4 regions of the Rhizobium sp. NFACC06-2 genome follow, and region 1 is predicted to be linked to each of the others. Evidence: riboswitches for the same ligand, from Rfam matches in the RefSeq annotation. Region 1 holds a riboswitch; each other region holds the start of a gene.
What was found. A riboswitch is a leader RNA that binds a small molecule or an ion and turns the genes downstream of it on or off. The one in region 1 is predicted to bind cobalamin.
Positions count from the first base shown of each region.

Region 2: another riboswitch for cobalamin. It lies ahead of F3H58_RS09290 (DUF1636 family protein); the one in region 1 lies ahead of metE (5-methyltetrahydropteroyltriglutamate--homocysteine S-methyltransferase).
Region 3: another riboswitch for cobalamin. It lies ahead of F3H58_RS11255 (CbtB domain-containing protein); the one in region 1 lies ahead of metE (5-methyltetrahydropteroyltriglutamate--homocysteine S-methyltransferase).
Region 4: another riboswitch for cobalamin. It lies ahead of F3H58_RS07620 (ABC transporter substrate-binding protein); the one in region 1 lies ahead of metE (5-methyltetrahydropteroyltriglutamate--homocysteine S-methyltransferase).

Region 1 is NZ_FMVA01000009.1:62,697-65,992, forward strand. It holds gene metE (5-methyltetrahydropteroyltriglutamate--homocysteine S-methyltransferase) at 1-1,803, opposite strand, end outside; cobalamin riboswitch at 1,904-2,111, opposite strand; gene F3H58_RS16320 (ATP-binding cassette domain-containing protein) at 2,173-2,955, opposite strand; gene F3H58_RS16325 (sugar ABC transporter permease) at 2,974-3,296, opposite strand, start outside.
Region 2 is NZ_FMVA01000004.1:87,983-91,278, reverse strand. It holds gene cobN (cobaltochelatase subunit CobN) at 1-457, opposite strand, end outside; gene cobW (cobalamin biosynthesis protein CobW) at 460-1,497, opposite strand; gene F3H58_RS09290 (DUF1636 family protein) at 1,494-1,919, opposite strand; cobalamin riboswitch at 2,041-2,256, opposite strand; gene cobO (cob(I)yrinic acid a,c-diamide adenosyltransferase) at 2,391-3,008, shown strand; gene F3H58_RS09280 (cobyric acid synthase) at 3,010-3,296, shown strand, end outside.
Region 3 is NZ_FMVA01000005.1:127,287-130,582, forward strand. It holds gene F3H58_RS11245 (hypothetical protein) at 140-454, opposite strand; gene F3H58_RS11250 (CbtA family protein) at 459-1,169, opposite strand; gene F3H58_RS11255 (CbtB domain-containing protein) at 1,180-1,362, opposite strand; cobalamin riboswitch at 1,523-1,758, opposite strand; gene F3H58_RS11260 (c-type cytochrome) at 1,944-2,864, opposite strand; gene F3H58_RS11265 (c-type cytochrome) at 2,955-3,296, opposite strand, start outside.
Region 4 is NZ_FMVA01000003.1:152,033-155,328, reverse strand. It holds gene F3H58_RS07625 (FecCD family ABC transporter permease) at 1-432, opposite strand, end outside; gene F3H58_RS07620 (ABC transporter substrate-binding protein) at 429-1,460, opposite strand; cobalamin riboswitch at 1,618-1,852, opposite strand; gene F3H58_RS07615 (GNAT family N-acetyltransferase) at 1,892-2,770, opposite strand; gene argE (acetylornithine deacetylase) at 2,974-3,296, shown strand, end outside.

The DNA.
Region 1 (3,296 bases):
GCATGTCAGGCTTCTGGCGATATCGTCGCGCACGAAAGACCAGTTGAGGATCGTCACCGGCCCGGTCAGCATGCCCTTGACGGGTTTGTCGGTGAGCGACTGCGAATATTCCCACCAGCGAACCGTCATCGCTTTCGGACGCGACACGTCGCCGAAAATGATGGGCGGGCGCACATAACGCGAACCGTAACTCTGCACCCATGCATGTTGAGTGAAGGCGAAGCCGGAAAGCTGCTCGCCAAAATATTGCACCATGTCATTGCGCTCGAACTCGCCGTGCACGAGAACGTCGAGACCGATTTCCTCCTGCCAGCGAATGGTCGCTTCGGTTTCCTTCTGCAGGAATTTTTCATATTGCGCATCCGTCAGAGCGCCCTTGGAATGTGCCGATCTGGCCTTGCGCACCTCCGGCGTCTGCGGGAAGGAGCCAATGGTCGTCGTCGGGAAAAGCGGCAACGCAATGGCCTGCGACTGCACTTTCTGCCGCTCGGCAAACGGGCTCGCCCGCTTCCTGTCGGCCTCGCCAATCGTCGCAATACGCTTCTGCACGGCGGCGTCCGTTACCTTCGGCGAGGATGCACGCGCGGCAACGGCCTTCGAGGCAGCCTCCAGTTCCGCCGCGATAGCAGCCTTGCCCTTACCGAGAGCCTTGCCAAGCGTGGCAAGTTCGCCGAGCTTCTGGGTGGCGAAGGAAAGCCAGCTTTTGAGATCGGCATCGAGGCCGGTTTCCAGTTCGAGATCGACCGGAACATGCAGCAGCGAGCAGGACGGCGCGATCTGAAACGCCGCCGCACCGCGTACCGCGATGGCGGATTCCAATCGGGTAATGATTGCAGCGAGATCAGCGCGCCAGATGTTGCGGCCGTCGATGATACCCAGCGACAGGACGTGATTTTCCGGCAACGCATTTAACGCCGTCTCCAGCGCATCGGGCGCCCGCACCAGATCGATATGAAGGCCCGCGACCGGAAGCGACGCGACGGCTTCGAGATTGTCCTCAAGCCCACCGAAATAGGTGGCGAGCAGGATTTTCAGATCCGGCGCGGCCTTCGACAAAGCCCGATAGGCCACAGCCAGCGCGTGACGCTCCCCCTCGGAAAGATCGAGCACGGCGACCGGCTCGTCGATCTGCACCCAGTCCGCACCGGCCGCGCGCAGGCGACGCAGCAGCTCTTCATAGACGGGCAGCAGCCTCGCCAGCAGATCGAGCGGCTTGAAGGCTGCCTCGCGCGACTTGGCAAGCTTCAGGAACGTGACCGGGCCGAGAATGACCGGACGCGTATGGATGCCGAGCGCCTTCGCCTCAAGGAAGTGGTCGACCGGCTTTTGCGAGGTGAGCACGAAGTGCTGATCCTCTGAAACCTCCGGCACCATATAGTGATAGTTGGTGTCGAACCATTTGGTCATTTCCAGCGCCGGAACGCCCTGACCATGATGCGAGTGTCCTTCATGCCCATGGCCGCAGCCTGCATGCCCTTCGCTCTGGCTGCCGCGCGCCATGGCGAAATAGGTGGAGAGGGAAACATCTCCACCCGCCCGTCCATAGAGGGATGGAATGGCGCCCACCATCACGGCTGTATCTAGGACATGATCGTAAAGGGAGAAATCGTTGGACGGGATATGGGTAATCCCCTTCTCAAGCTGAAGCGCCCAGTTTTCGGCGCGCAGCCTAGCTGCGGTTTCGAGCAGTTCCGTCTCGGAAATCTTGCCGGACCAGAAGCCTTCAAGCGCGAACTTCAGTTCACGATGGCGTCCGATCCTCGGAAAACCGAGCGATGCGACTGGAATGGTCTTGTCTGGCATTGTCATACCCCATTTGGTTGTGGGGGCATGGGTAAAGCGGACGCGTGCAGGCCCGGCCTTTGCCGGACCATTGCAGCAACCACTGGGACACCCCGCCCGTGGACGTTATTTTGTCCTGGCAGGTCTCCTGGCTTACGGGTCGTCGCCTTTGTCCGTCTTCCCGGGGTTTACCCCAGTGACGTGTTGGACAAAGGCTCGCCGCTTACAGTTGCGGGGGCAGCTCCGGTCTTGCCGATCGTCGGCGCACCGGATTCCCTCTTAGCTCCGGGATCGAACGAGCCCGGAGAACCATGACACCCGCATTTCTCACCACGGGCGTCACGATGTCAATAGACATAAAGAAATCTTTATATCTTTATTTCACTGAGCTCAGAGCGCCACCGCACCCGGCCCCGGCACCGCACCGGCCGGCACCTTGCCCAGAATGATCATGCCAAGCACCTCGTCCTTGGTGACATCCTGCGTGCGGGCATGGCCCACCACCTTGCCGTTCTTCATCACGAAGACCCGGTCGGCCAGATCGAAGACATCGTGAATATCGTGGCTGATGAGGAAGATGCCGATGCCCTGCCGTTTCAACTCCTTGACGAGATCGCCCACCTGCGCCGTTTCCTGCGGGCCGAGTGCGGCGGTCGGCTCGTCCATGATGAGGATGCGGGCATCGAACAGAATGGCGCGGGCAATGGCGACGGACTGCCGCTGGCCGCCGGACAATGCCTTCACCGGCTCCTTGAACCGCCGGAAGTTGGGGTTGAGACGCCCCATGACTTCGCGAGCGGAAGCTTCCATGGCGACATCGTCAAGCGTGCCCCATTTCGTCTTCAGCTCGCGGCCGAGATAAAGGTTGGCCGCCGCATCGACATTATCGGCCACGGCCAGTGTCTGGTAGATGGTCTCGATGCCATATTTCTTGGCATCGCGTGGATTGCGGATATCGGCGTCCTCGCCATTGATGAGAATATCGCCGCCATCGCGCCGATAGGCGCCGGAGAGGATTTTGATCAGCGTCGATTTGCCCGCACCATTGTGGCCGAGAAGGGCAACCACCTCACCGGGGAAAAGATCGACAGAGGCGTTTTCCACTGCATGGATGCCGCCGAAGGAAATGGAAATATTGCGCATTTCCACGAGGGGCGTGACTTGGTCCGTCATAGGAGTTCTCCTCGGTTCTTACTTGGCGCGGGCGCGGTAGATGGTGTCGAGCCAGACGGCGACGACCAGGACCACACCGACGACGATGCGCTGGAAGGGCGTATCGATGCCCACCAGCACCATGCCGGATTGCAGCGACTGCATGACGAGCGCGCCGAGCATCGCGCCCGCTATGGTTCCGACACCGCCGGCAAGCGAGGTGCCGCCGATGACGGCCGCCGCGATGGTATAAAGCTCGTCCAGCTCGCCCTGGGCATTGGTTGCCGCGTTGAGGCGGGCGGTGGAGATGGCGGCGGCGATGGCGCACAGAACGCCCATCAGCGTGAAGATCTTCACCGTCA
Region 2 (3,296 bases), on a different contig from region 1:
GGTCCATATTCTCCTGCCCGCCCTCGCGGAAGAAGGAGAGGACCGAGGCCAAAATCCGCCGATCGACGGTCGAGGCCGCTTCGAGTTTCTCGTCCCTTTCGCTGCACTCACCCGGCAAAAGCAGAAGCTTGATGCCGCGCCTGCGCGCAAGAATGGAAAGCTGATCGACACCGTAACGCCAGCGTTCCGCACCGCCGAGAATCCGGATAAGAATAACCCTGGCATGTTCCGCCGTCTTTTCGATCCAGAGATCGACCGACATGGGATGTCGAAGCTCGGAGAGGTTGGCGGCTGACAGGGAGGGGAGCGCACCCTCTGTTCGCCGCCAGGCCTGTTCCAAGCCGGCCAGGTCGCTTGCCGAAAAAGACAGTACCGCCACATCAGACCGGGGCTGGTTGAGATCAACCGGCTCGATCAGGTCGTCCAGAGACGAGGATGTGGTGGCGAGAATGTGCATCGTCAGGCGGCCAGCATCTGTTCGATCTTTTCGCGGTTGATGCCCTTTTCGCCGATGACGACGAGGCGGCTGCGGCGTTCCTCACCCGCGGCCCAGGGTCGGTCGTAATAATGGTTGACGCGGCTGCCGACAGCCTGCACCTGCAGACGCATCGGCTTTGCGGAAACCTCGATGAAGCCCTTGATGCGCAGGACATTTTCCGCAGCCGCCGTCTCGGCGATACGGGCCGCCAGCGCTTCCGGGTCGGTCACGGCCGGGAGATCGATGACGAAGCTGTCGAAATCGTCATGCTCGTGGTCGAGTTCGCCATCATGGTGGGTACGGCGGTTTTCGATATCCTCTTCCACCGCAAGGCCAAGACCGATCAGCACGGCGGGGTCGATGGCGCCATTGGAGGCCACGACGATCTTTGCCGCCTTCGGCAGATGTTCGAGAACATGCTCCTTGGCCTTGTTGAGGCCGGCATCGTCAAGAAGATCGGCCTTGGTCAGCACGATAAGATCGGCGCAGGCGACCTGATCCTCGAAAACCTCTTCGACCGGATCATCGTGATCGAGCGCCTCGTCATTGGCCCGCTGGGCGGCGAGCGCTTCCATGTCGTGCGCCACCTGCCCTTCGGCAAGGGCGGCGCCATCCACCACGGCGACGACGGCATCCACCGTCACGCGGCTCTTGATCGCCGGCCACTGGAAGGCCTGCACCAGCGGCTTCGGCAGAGCGAGGCCCGAGGTTTCGATGAGGATATGCTCCACCTTCGGCTGGCGGCTCAGAATCTGTTCGATGGCAGGCTGGAAATCATCCGCCACCGTGCAGCAGATGCAGCCATTGGCCAGTTCGACGATGTTTTCTTCCGGGCAGCTTTCAATACCGCAACCTTTGAGAATCTCGCCATCGATGCCGATATCGCCGAACTCGTTGACGATGATCGCCAACCGCTTGCCGTCCAGCTTTTCGAGAAGGCCGCGCAGTAGCGTGGTTTTGCCAGCCCCCAGAAAGCCGGTGACGATGGTGCAGGGAACGCGGTCCAGAAGGGTACTCATGATCTCTCCTCGGTAAAATCGAATGGGGGAATGCGCGCCACCATGCCGCGCTTTAAGGGTTCGGGGCGGCCGCGCCAGGGCATCAAGCCGTCGTGGGCGGCAGCCAGCAGCCGTGCACCGGTCAGCAAATCTTCCGCGTCACCGGTCGTCAGCCCGCCGAAGACATAGGACCAGCCATTGGCGCTGCGCAGCACGGCGCTAAGCCCGCGCTTGCAATTGGCGAGGCAGTTGACGGAACGAACGGTGACACCCGTTTCCTCCGCCTTTGCGAGGACGGCATCGGCGAGACGCGAACCGGGGCGCGGTTCGGCATTGGGATCGGCTTCATCGCGACAGCTTCTGCAAACGAAGACGGTCACGCCGGACGCCGTTTCGTCCTGCGTGTTTCCGCCTGCACATGAAGATGTCGCTGAAATATCCAAACCGTATCGTTTCCCGCGCCTTGCAAAAAAATCTCGGGGGTGCGGATGTCGAATACGGTATGCGGACAGGCGCAAACCGGATGTTCGATCTAACCGACTGACCGGAGCACCCCGCCCGGCAGACGTTTTTCCTGAAACGGCAGGTCTCCTGGCTCGCGGCTTTACACCCTGACACCGCCTTCCCGAACCCGTTGAGGTGTCCAGTGGCTTTACGGTGCGGGCTTACCGCTTACAGTTGCGGGGGCAGCCACGGAATGACCCGGTAGTCGGGGTTGGAACCGTGTTCCCTCTTAGCTTTTCCCGTTGCCGGGAAAAGACCGTCAGTCCGTTACCCTTAGGCTGAACGGGCGTGGGGGTCAATGCCGGGGCCCTGTGGCCCGCACATTGCCGGGTGCGGCAAATTGGGTATAGTCGCCGCTCCGAATGGCGGGGGCACCGGGTCCCGCGCCGCTGGATGAAAAGGAAAACGCGATGACACGCGATATCAGCGACAGCGAAGCCGAACGTCACCGGCAGAAAATGGTCACCCGCAAGACCGTGCAGGACGCGGAAGTTGCGGAAAAGACCATCGAAAAAGGTCTGCTGATGATCAATACCGGTCCCGGCAAGGGCAAATCCACCGCCGCTTTCGGCCTTGCCCTGCGCATGCTCGGCACCGGGCGGCGGGTAGGCGTCGTTCAATTCATCAAGGGCGCATGGTCGACGGGAGAACAGCAGGCGCTGACTTTGTTCGGCGACAGGGTCGTCTGGCGCACCATGGGCGAAGGGTTCACCTGGGACACGCAGGATTTGAAACGCGACGTCGCAGCGGCGGCAAAGGCCTGGGAAGAAGCCAAAATCCTGATGGCCGACGAGACCATCGGCCTGCTGATCCTCGATGAGCTGAACATCGCACTCCGTTACGATTACCTGCCGCTGGAAGAGGTGGTGGAAACGCTTTCCAGCCGCAGGCCCGATCTGCATGTCATCGTCACCGGCCGCAATGCCAAGCAACCGCTCATCGACGCGGCCGATATGGTGACGGAAATGACCCTCGTGAAACATCACTTCAAGGCGGGCGTAAAGGCGCAGGCAGGGATAGAATTTTGATATGACTGCGCGCGTGCTGATGTTTCAGGGAACTGGCTCGGATGTTGGCAAATCGCTGATGGTGGCCGGCCTTGCCCGCGCCTTCGTCAGGCGCGGCCTGTCCGTCATGCCGTTCAAACCGCAGAACATGTCGAACAATGCGGCGGTCACCGCCGATGGCGGCGAAATTGGCCGCGCGCAGGCGCTGCAGGCACGGGCGGCGGGCGTGCCGCTTTCCGTGCATATGAACCCGGTGCTCCTGAAGCCACAGAGCGAGACCGGCGCCCAGGTGGTGGTGCAGGGCAAGAT
Region 3 (3,296 bases), on a different contig from region 1:
TACTCCCCGTCATTCCGGCCTTGAGCCGGAATGCAGCCGACGCGCGTCTGCGCGGTGAAAAGAGTCCTTTCAGCCCAAGGACTTGGGCTGGCTGGATCCCGACTCAAGGCCGGGGTGACGGCGGTGAAAACAGCGATGATTATCGCCGATCCAGCACCCGGCACACGCGCGCCGCTGGCTCCTCGCCCTCCCCGGCAATCGCACGGCGAATATCGCGGCTGTTCAGATGCAGGCTGCGGCCGGCGGGTAAATTCGACCCTTTTATCTTGCTGAGCGCCGCAGCGATAAAAGCGGCCTCGTGTTCATGAAAACAGGCGAGAGCGGCCTCGCGATCCGGGGCCGCCCCAAGGACAGCCTTGAAGGCAAGGCGGTGCACGGCGCAGAAAGCGCCGTGACCGGGAACGGCAAAACGCAGCGCATCGAGTTCCTCACTCCATTCCGCCGCGTCCTGCATGGATTTACGCCGACTGGAAGCGCTTCAGGAAAAACGCGCTCAATGTTCCGAGCAAAGCCCAGAAAACGAAGCTCGTGATGGTGGCGGCGACGATGAACTGACGCTCCAGCGGCAGCGGCGCCAGCGCATGTTCACCTTCCGGCGGCAAGGGTGCGCCGACCACATGCGGTGCGACGATCAGCACCAGCGCCAATACGATGGCCCAGGGTTCGCGGCGGAATGCGATCAGCGCAATGCCGCCCGCGGTTGCGGCAACCGTCGCAAGCCACCAGATCTGCCGCGCCTCAAGTGCGGCAGCCGGGCTGCCCGGCAGTTCCGGCGGCAGGCCGATCATCGGCGCCAGCATGACGGCGGCAAAACCGGCAACGCCCCAGAGAAGGCCTTCGCGCCAGCCGCCATTCGTGCCACGCAGCGAAATCAGGCCGGTCAGCACCAGCGCATAACCGATGGCAGTCAGCACATTGGCGGCGACGGTATAGGCGGTGCGCTCGAAGCCATCGGCCGGAGCCCAGGCCTCGTCATTGTGCTCATGGGCGGGAACGGCAGCGCCGGGGGCCGCCGCATCATGGCTGTGGGGCGCTTCGCCGGCGCTTTCATAGGTTTCCGCCTGAAGGATGAGCGGCGTCGTGCTAAAAGCCTGCATTGCCGAGACGGCGAAACCGCCAAGAATGCCGACGAGAACGGCGGTAAAGACGATATTGCGAAAAGACGACATGCCGTTCCCCTCAATGGCAGGGGAAGGCATTGGCATGACGCGTGTCATGCGCAGCGTTATGAACGGCTTCCACATGGGAAAAGCCGACAAAACCGACAACGAACAGGCCAAGCACGATCGCCGTCAGCGATTGCGCGAAGCTGGTTGTTTTTGCGGAAACGGCGGCGTTGGCCGTATTCTGGTTGATGGACATGGTGACCCCTCTCCGGCGCGACCCCGCGCCTTTGGACGCGACCGGACGGCAAAGGCCGTCGAGCCGCTACGATACACTTCACCACGGGGATACGAGACTGACACAGGGAGGCGTCGATCCCGCCACCCTGAAATTCCGCTCTTCCGGACACCCCGCCGGCATGGATATTTCCGCGATGGCAGGTCTCCTGGCTTACGGGTCAAAACCTGAAACACCTTCCCGGCGTCACCCTCTCTGGAAACCTTCGGTTCCCGGCGAGATGGCTTGCCAGTGGCATTTCGTTTCAGGCTCTCCGCTCACAGTTGCGGGGGCAGCCACGAATGAGGATCTCTCCCTATCGTGTTCCCTTTTCACCTTCCGGAACGCCCGGAAGGAACCATCACAGGATTGTTATCCGATGGGCAGGGTCGGGAGTCAATGGTGGGCCTGCTTTCGAACTGCGCGCCGTCGCCTCCATCTCCGTCACCCCGGACTAGATCCGGGGTCCAGCGCGATCAAGTCCTTGATCGCAAGAGACTCTTCTCACGGCGCAGACGCGCCGTGGCTGGATGCCGGATCTAGTCCGGCATGACGGCTGAGGGTTACCGCGACGGTATGGCCTTCAGATAGGCGGCAATCGCATCGCGGTCTTCAGGCGTCAGATGCGCCATGTTCTGCTGCACCTTGACCATGGAGCCGCCGACGCTGTCGAATTCCGGGGTGAAGCCGTTTTCCAGATAGCTCGCAATATCGGCCTCGGCCCAGCTGCCGATGCTTTGCGAGCCGGGGGTAATGTCGGGAATGCGGCCCTCGCCTTCCGGGTTGGGACCGCCGGCCAGCCACTTGTCTTTCACGAAACCGCCAAGCGCGTTGCGCGGCGTGTGGCATTCGCCGCAATGGCCCGGCCCTTCCACCAGATATTGGCCGCGCAGCAATTCGGCATTGGCATTGGCAAGCTCCACGCGGGGCCGCGCCGAGGGGTCGAAATAAAGGAATTTCCAGCCGCCCAGCGCCATGCGCAGATTGAAGGGGAACGGCAACTCGTGATCCGGCGCATCGTTCTGGCTGGCCGGCAGGGCTTTCAGATAACCGAAGAGATCGTTGATGTCCTTCTGCGTCATGCGGGCATAGGAGGCATAGGGAAAGGACGGGTAGAGATGTTCGCCGTTCCTGCCAACACCGCGCGTCATCGCATCGCCGAATTCCGCCAGCGTCCAGCTGCCGATGCCATGCTGCGGATCGGAGGAAATATTGGGGACATGGAAGGTGCCGAAGGGGCTTTTCAGCGCCTGCCCGCCCGAAAGCGTCAACAGCGCCTCGCCTTTCGCATCGGGTGCGGCATGGCAGCTTGCGCAGCCGCCCGCCCAGAACAGCGTTTCGCCATTGGCCAGATCCGGTTCGCCCAGGCTGACCCAGTGGCTGGGCGCCTGCCGCTGAGGCGCGGTGACCCAGGCGAATATGCCGTAGCCCGCAATGGCCGCGACGACGGCCCCGCCCACGAGTTTCGTCCAGATGGAGGACATGCCCCTCTCCCCATTCTCACCTGACCCGGTCAGATGTCTTTCGTGCCTGAGAAAACGCCGCCGGTAAGCGGCGTTTCCAAAGTGCTGCGATTATTTCTTCAGACGATAGGTCTGGTGGCAGGTGCCGCAATCGGCGCCCAGCGTCTTCATGGCGGTGGCGACGCCCGCCTGATCGGTGGGGAGATTGGCGAGAACCATGTCCGCATCCGTACCGAGCTTGGCGGCCTTGGCCTTGAAGTCGTCGAAATTTTCCCAGATGGCGGGGGCAGCGGCGCTGCCGGTCTCGGTGCCGGCGGGGAACTGGTCCGGGAAAGCCTTGGCGTTGGTGCCGATGGTGGTTACGGCAGTCTTGACGGTATCGGCGTCAAAGGGCTTTTCGCCCTTGGAGATGGCGGCGAGCGAACCCATCGCCCCACCGATCTGCTTCATCAT
Region 4 (3,296 bases), on a different contig from region 1:
GCTGACCAGAGAAAACGCAACGAAAGCACCGATGAGCGCCCCGGCCGGCATCGTCAGAAACCCCGCACCGAAGCCGAGAAGCGCCACGGCGACGGCACCGGTGGAGGCGCCGGCGGAAATGCCGAGAATATAGGGATCGGCAAGCGGGTTGCGCAGAAGCGATTGCAGCACCGCCCCGGCGAGCGCCAAAGAAGCGCCGCAACAGGCGGCAACGACGGCGCGGCTCAGACGATAGCTCCAGACGATGCCCTCATCCAGCGGCTCCAGCGGATAACCCGCATGAAAGACGCGATTGGCAATCGTTTTTGCGACCACGTCAAATGGAATGGCTGTCTCGCCGATGGCCGCTCCGGCCATCAGCGCTATCAACAGCAGGGCGAGCGCGGCAAAAACCAGGCCCGCCCTGCCGAGATGGAGGGAGAGGCCGTTCACTTGGCGAGGCCAGCAGCCGAAATCGCCTCGGCCAGCGTTTCGATGCCTTCAATGGTGCGAATGGTCGGGTTCATCGCCTGCGCATCCATTTCGAACACATGGCCTTGCCTGACAGCGGGCATGATGCTTGCCACCGGGTCAGTTGCCAGAAACTTCAGCTTGACGGCAATGTCATCGGCAGGGAAGCGGCGGCGGTCCATCTTGCCGGCAACAACGATAGACGGGTTGGATTTGGCGATGGTTTCCCAGCCGACCGTCGGCCATTCCTCGTGGCTTTCGATGACATTCTTCAATCCGAGAGCAGACATGATGTAACCCGGAGCGCCGTTACGGCCGGCGACGTAGGGGTCGATATCCAGTTCCGCGCTCGAGAACCAGAAGACGGCCGAGAGCTTGCCATTGGCAGAAGCGATCTTGGCTCTGGCGGCGTCCTCGCGCTTCTTCAGGTCGGCGACGACTTCCTCACCGCGATCCTGCACGTTGAAGATTTTGGCAAGGTCACGGATTTCCTGGTAGATCAGTTCCATGGTGAAAACGGTGTTGCGCACGCCGTCGCCACCGCCGGAATTGTCTTTGCCCATGCAATCGGCCGGCGAGGTGTAAACGGGAATCCCGAGTTCGGCAAATTGCGCCGGCGTTCCGACAACACCCTCCGGGCCGATCTGCCATTGGAACTGTGTCGTCACGAGATCCGGCTTCTTGCCGACAACCGCCTCAAAGCTTGGGTCGTTGTCGGCCAATCGCTCGATCTTGGCGTTGGCCTCTTCGTAGCCCTTCAGAACCGGGCCGATCCACAGCGCCGTGCCGACAACCTTGTCGGCGAGGCCAAGCAGGTAAAGAACCTCGGTTGTGCTCTGGCCGACAGATACGGTGCGGGCCGGCGCCTGCTTGAAGGTGATCTCCTGACCGCAACTGTTGATTGTCAGGGGGTAGGTGGTTTCGGCACCCTGCGCGCCAACGGCGGGCAAGGATGCAAAGGCAACCGCCACGACGCCGACGAGAGCCGGCAGGCGTCTAAAATGAAACATGTGTTCTCCAGTCGAAAGTAAACTTATTCCAGAGCAGCAGGCGTCAGAGCGCGCACCAACAGCGGGACGTCTTGTACGGAGAACGATGATCGGATGCAAACAAAATGTAACGTAATAACATTACACCCTCCTCCTCCGGGCTTCCCCGCCCGTAACGATGGTTCATATTTTGACGGCAGGTCTCCTGGCTCACGAATTTGCGTCACTCATCTGCCTTCCCGCATTCCGGAGAATACAGTGGCATGACGCCTTCAAGCGTCACGGGGATGAACGACAATCCGCTTACAGTTGCGGGGGCAGCCACGGCATTGGGCGAAAAAGATCACCCGCACCATGTTCCCTATTAATCCCTTCGCCTTTCGGCTGCAGGAACCGTCGCTTTCTCACATAAGGGGCAAGAGGCGGGGCGTCAATTGCGATAGTGCCGCACCTCAGCACAAAGACGGGCTTGCCAGGGCGAAAATCTTTGCGGAATCAGAGCCCGCCGGTTGCAGCGCGCCTTTCGACATGGCGGTGAGCGTTTCGATCCCCACCAGCCCGGATTGCGCCAGGAACTCGGTCAGAAGACCGCTATCCCGCACGGTATCGAGACGGACAAGCTGATCGTCGAGATCGGAAAAATGTCGCCTCACCAACGCAATCGCATCCGCCTCGTCACCGGCGATGACCGGGCCGACAATATGGCCCCGCCCCGCCGCACGCCGCAATGCAAAGGCGGCAAGACGATCGGCCTCGAACAGGCCGTAACCCGTATTTTCCTGAACAAGGCGTTGCAGGACGCCCCGGCGCGAAACACCGAAAGCCGCCCGATCCAGATCCACCACGGCGGACAAATGATCCCAGGACAGCGGCTCGATTCTCTGCTTTCTTCCAAGCGTCGGCATCTCGGCAGGGCAACGTGCCTTGCCGCGCAGGAGATGTACTTTTTCCGCATCTCCGGAAAAACCCAGCCGTGCGAAAAGCCGTCGCGAGGCTTCCGTGGCGTTCAACCGCAGGGCGGCTTCAGGGTAGCCCGCGATGAGTTGGCCCACCAGCCATGGTGCAACGCCCTGCCCCTGCAAACGGGGAGAAACGATGACCATGCCGACCGTCGCGAAACCCTCATCATAAGGAAACAGCATTGCCGTTGCGACAACACGATCGATCTCGTCAAGCGCGGCAAGGCCGACGCCGCACTGCCGCAGGAAACACCATTCGTTCGCGTGATATCGCCATCCGACAGCCATGGACAAAGCATGCAGATGATCGGCCTCCACATCGGCGATATCCACTGTCCGCAACTCGAAACTATCGACTTTGAGCAGCTCCATGACAAACGGCTCTCATTCCCTCCGGCGCGGAACCTAGATCCCGGCAGCCCAGCTCACGACATCCGAAGATAACCAGCCTCGTCAGCAGGAATTTTCCGAAAGCGCTGGAAGGACACAACAATCTACTGAAATCACCCGTATTTCAGCAGATAAACGCCGCAGGCCGCTCTAAGCTTTTCGGCGTTGAAGCGACGGAGACAGCCATGAACGCAATCGACATTCTGGAGCGTCTTGTCGGCTTCCCGTCGGTGGTCGGAACCGCCAATGGCGACATCGCCGGATGGATCGCCGATTATCTGGAAAGCCACGGCGCGAAAGTATCGCTGCTTGCCGGCCCGGAGGGCGACCGCGCCAATCTCTTTGCCAGCTTCGGCCCGACCGATGCCAGCGGATACATCCTGTCCGGCCATATGGATGTGGTGCCTGCCGGTGAGCCGGAATGGTCCTCCGATCCCTTTACGCTGAGAACCGAAGGCGAGCGTCTCTACGGACGCGGAACCACCGACATGAAAGGGTTTCTGGCCAC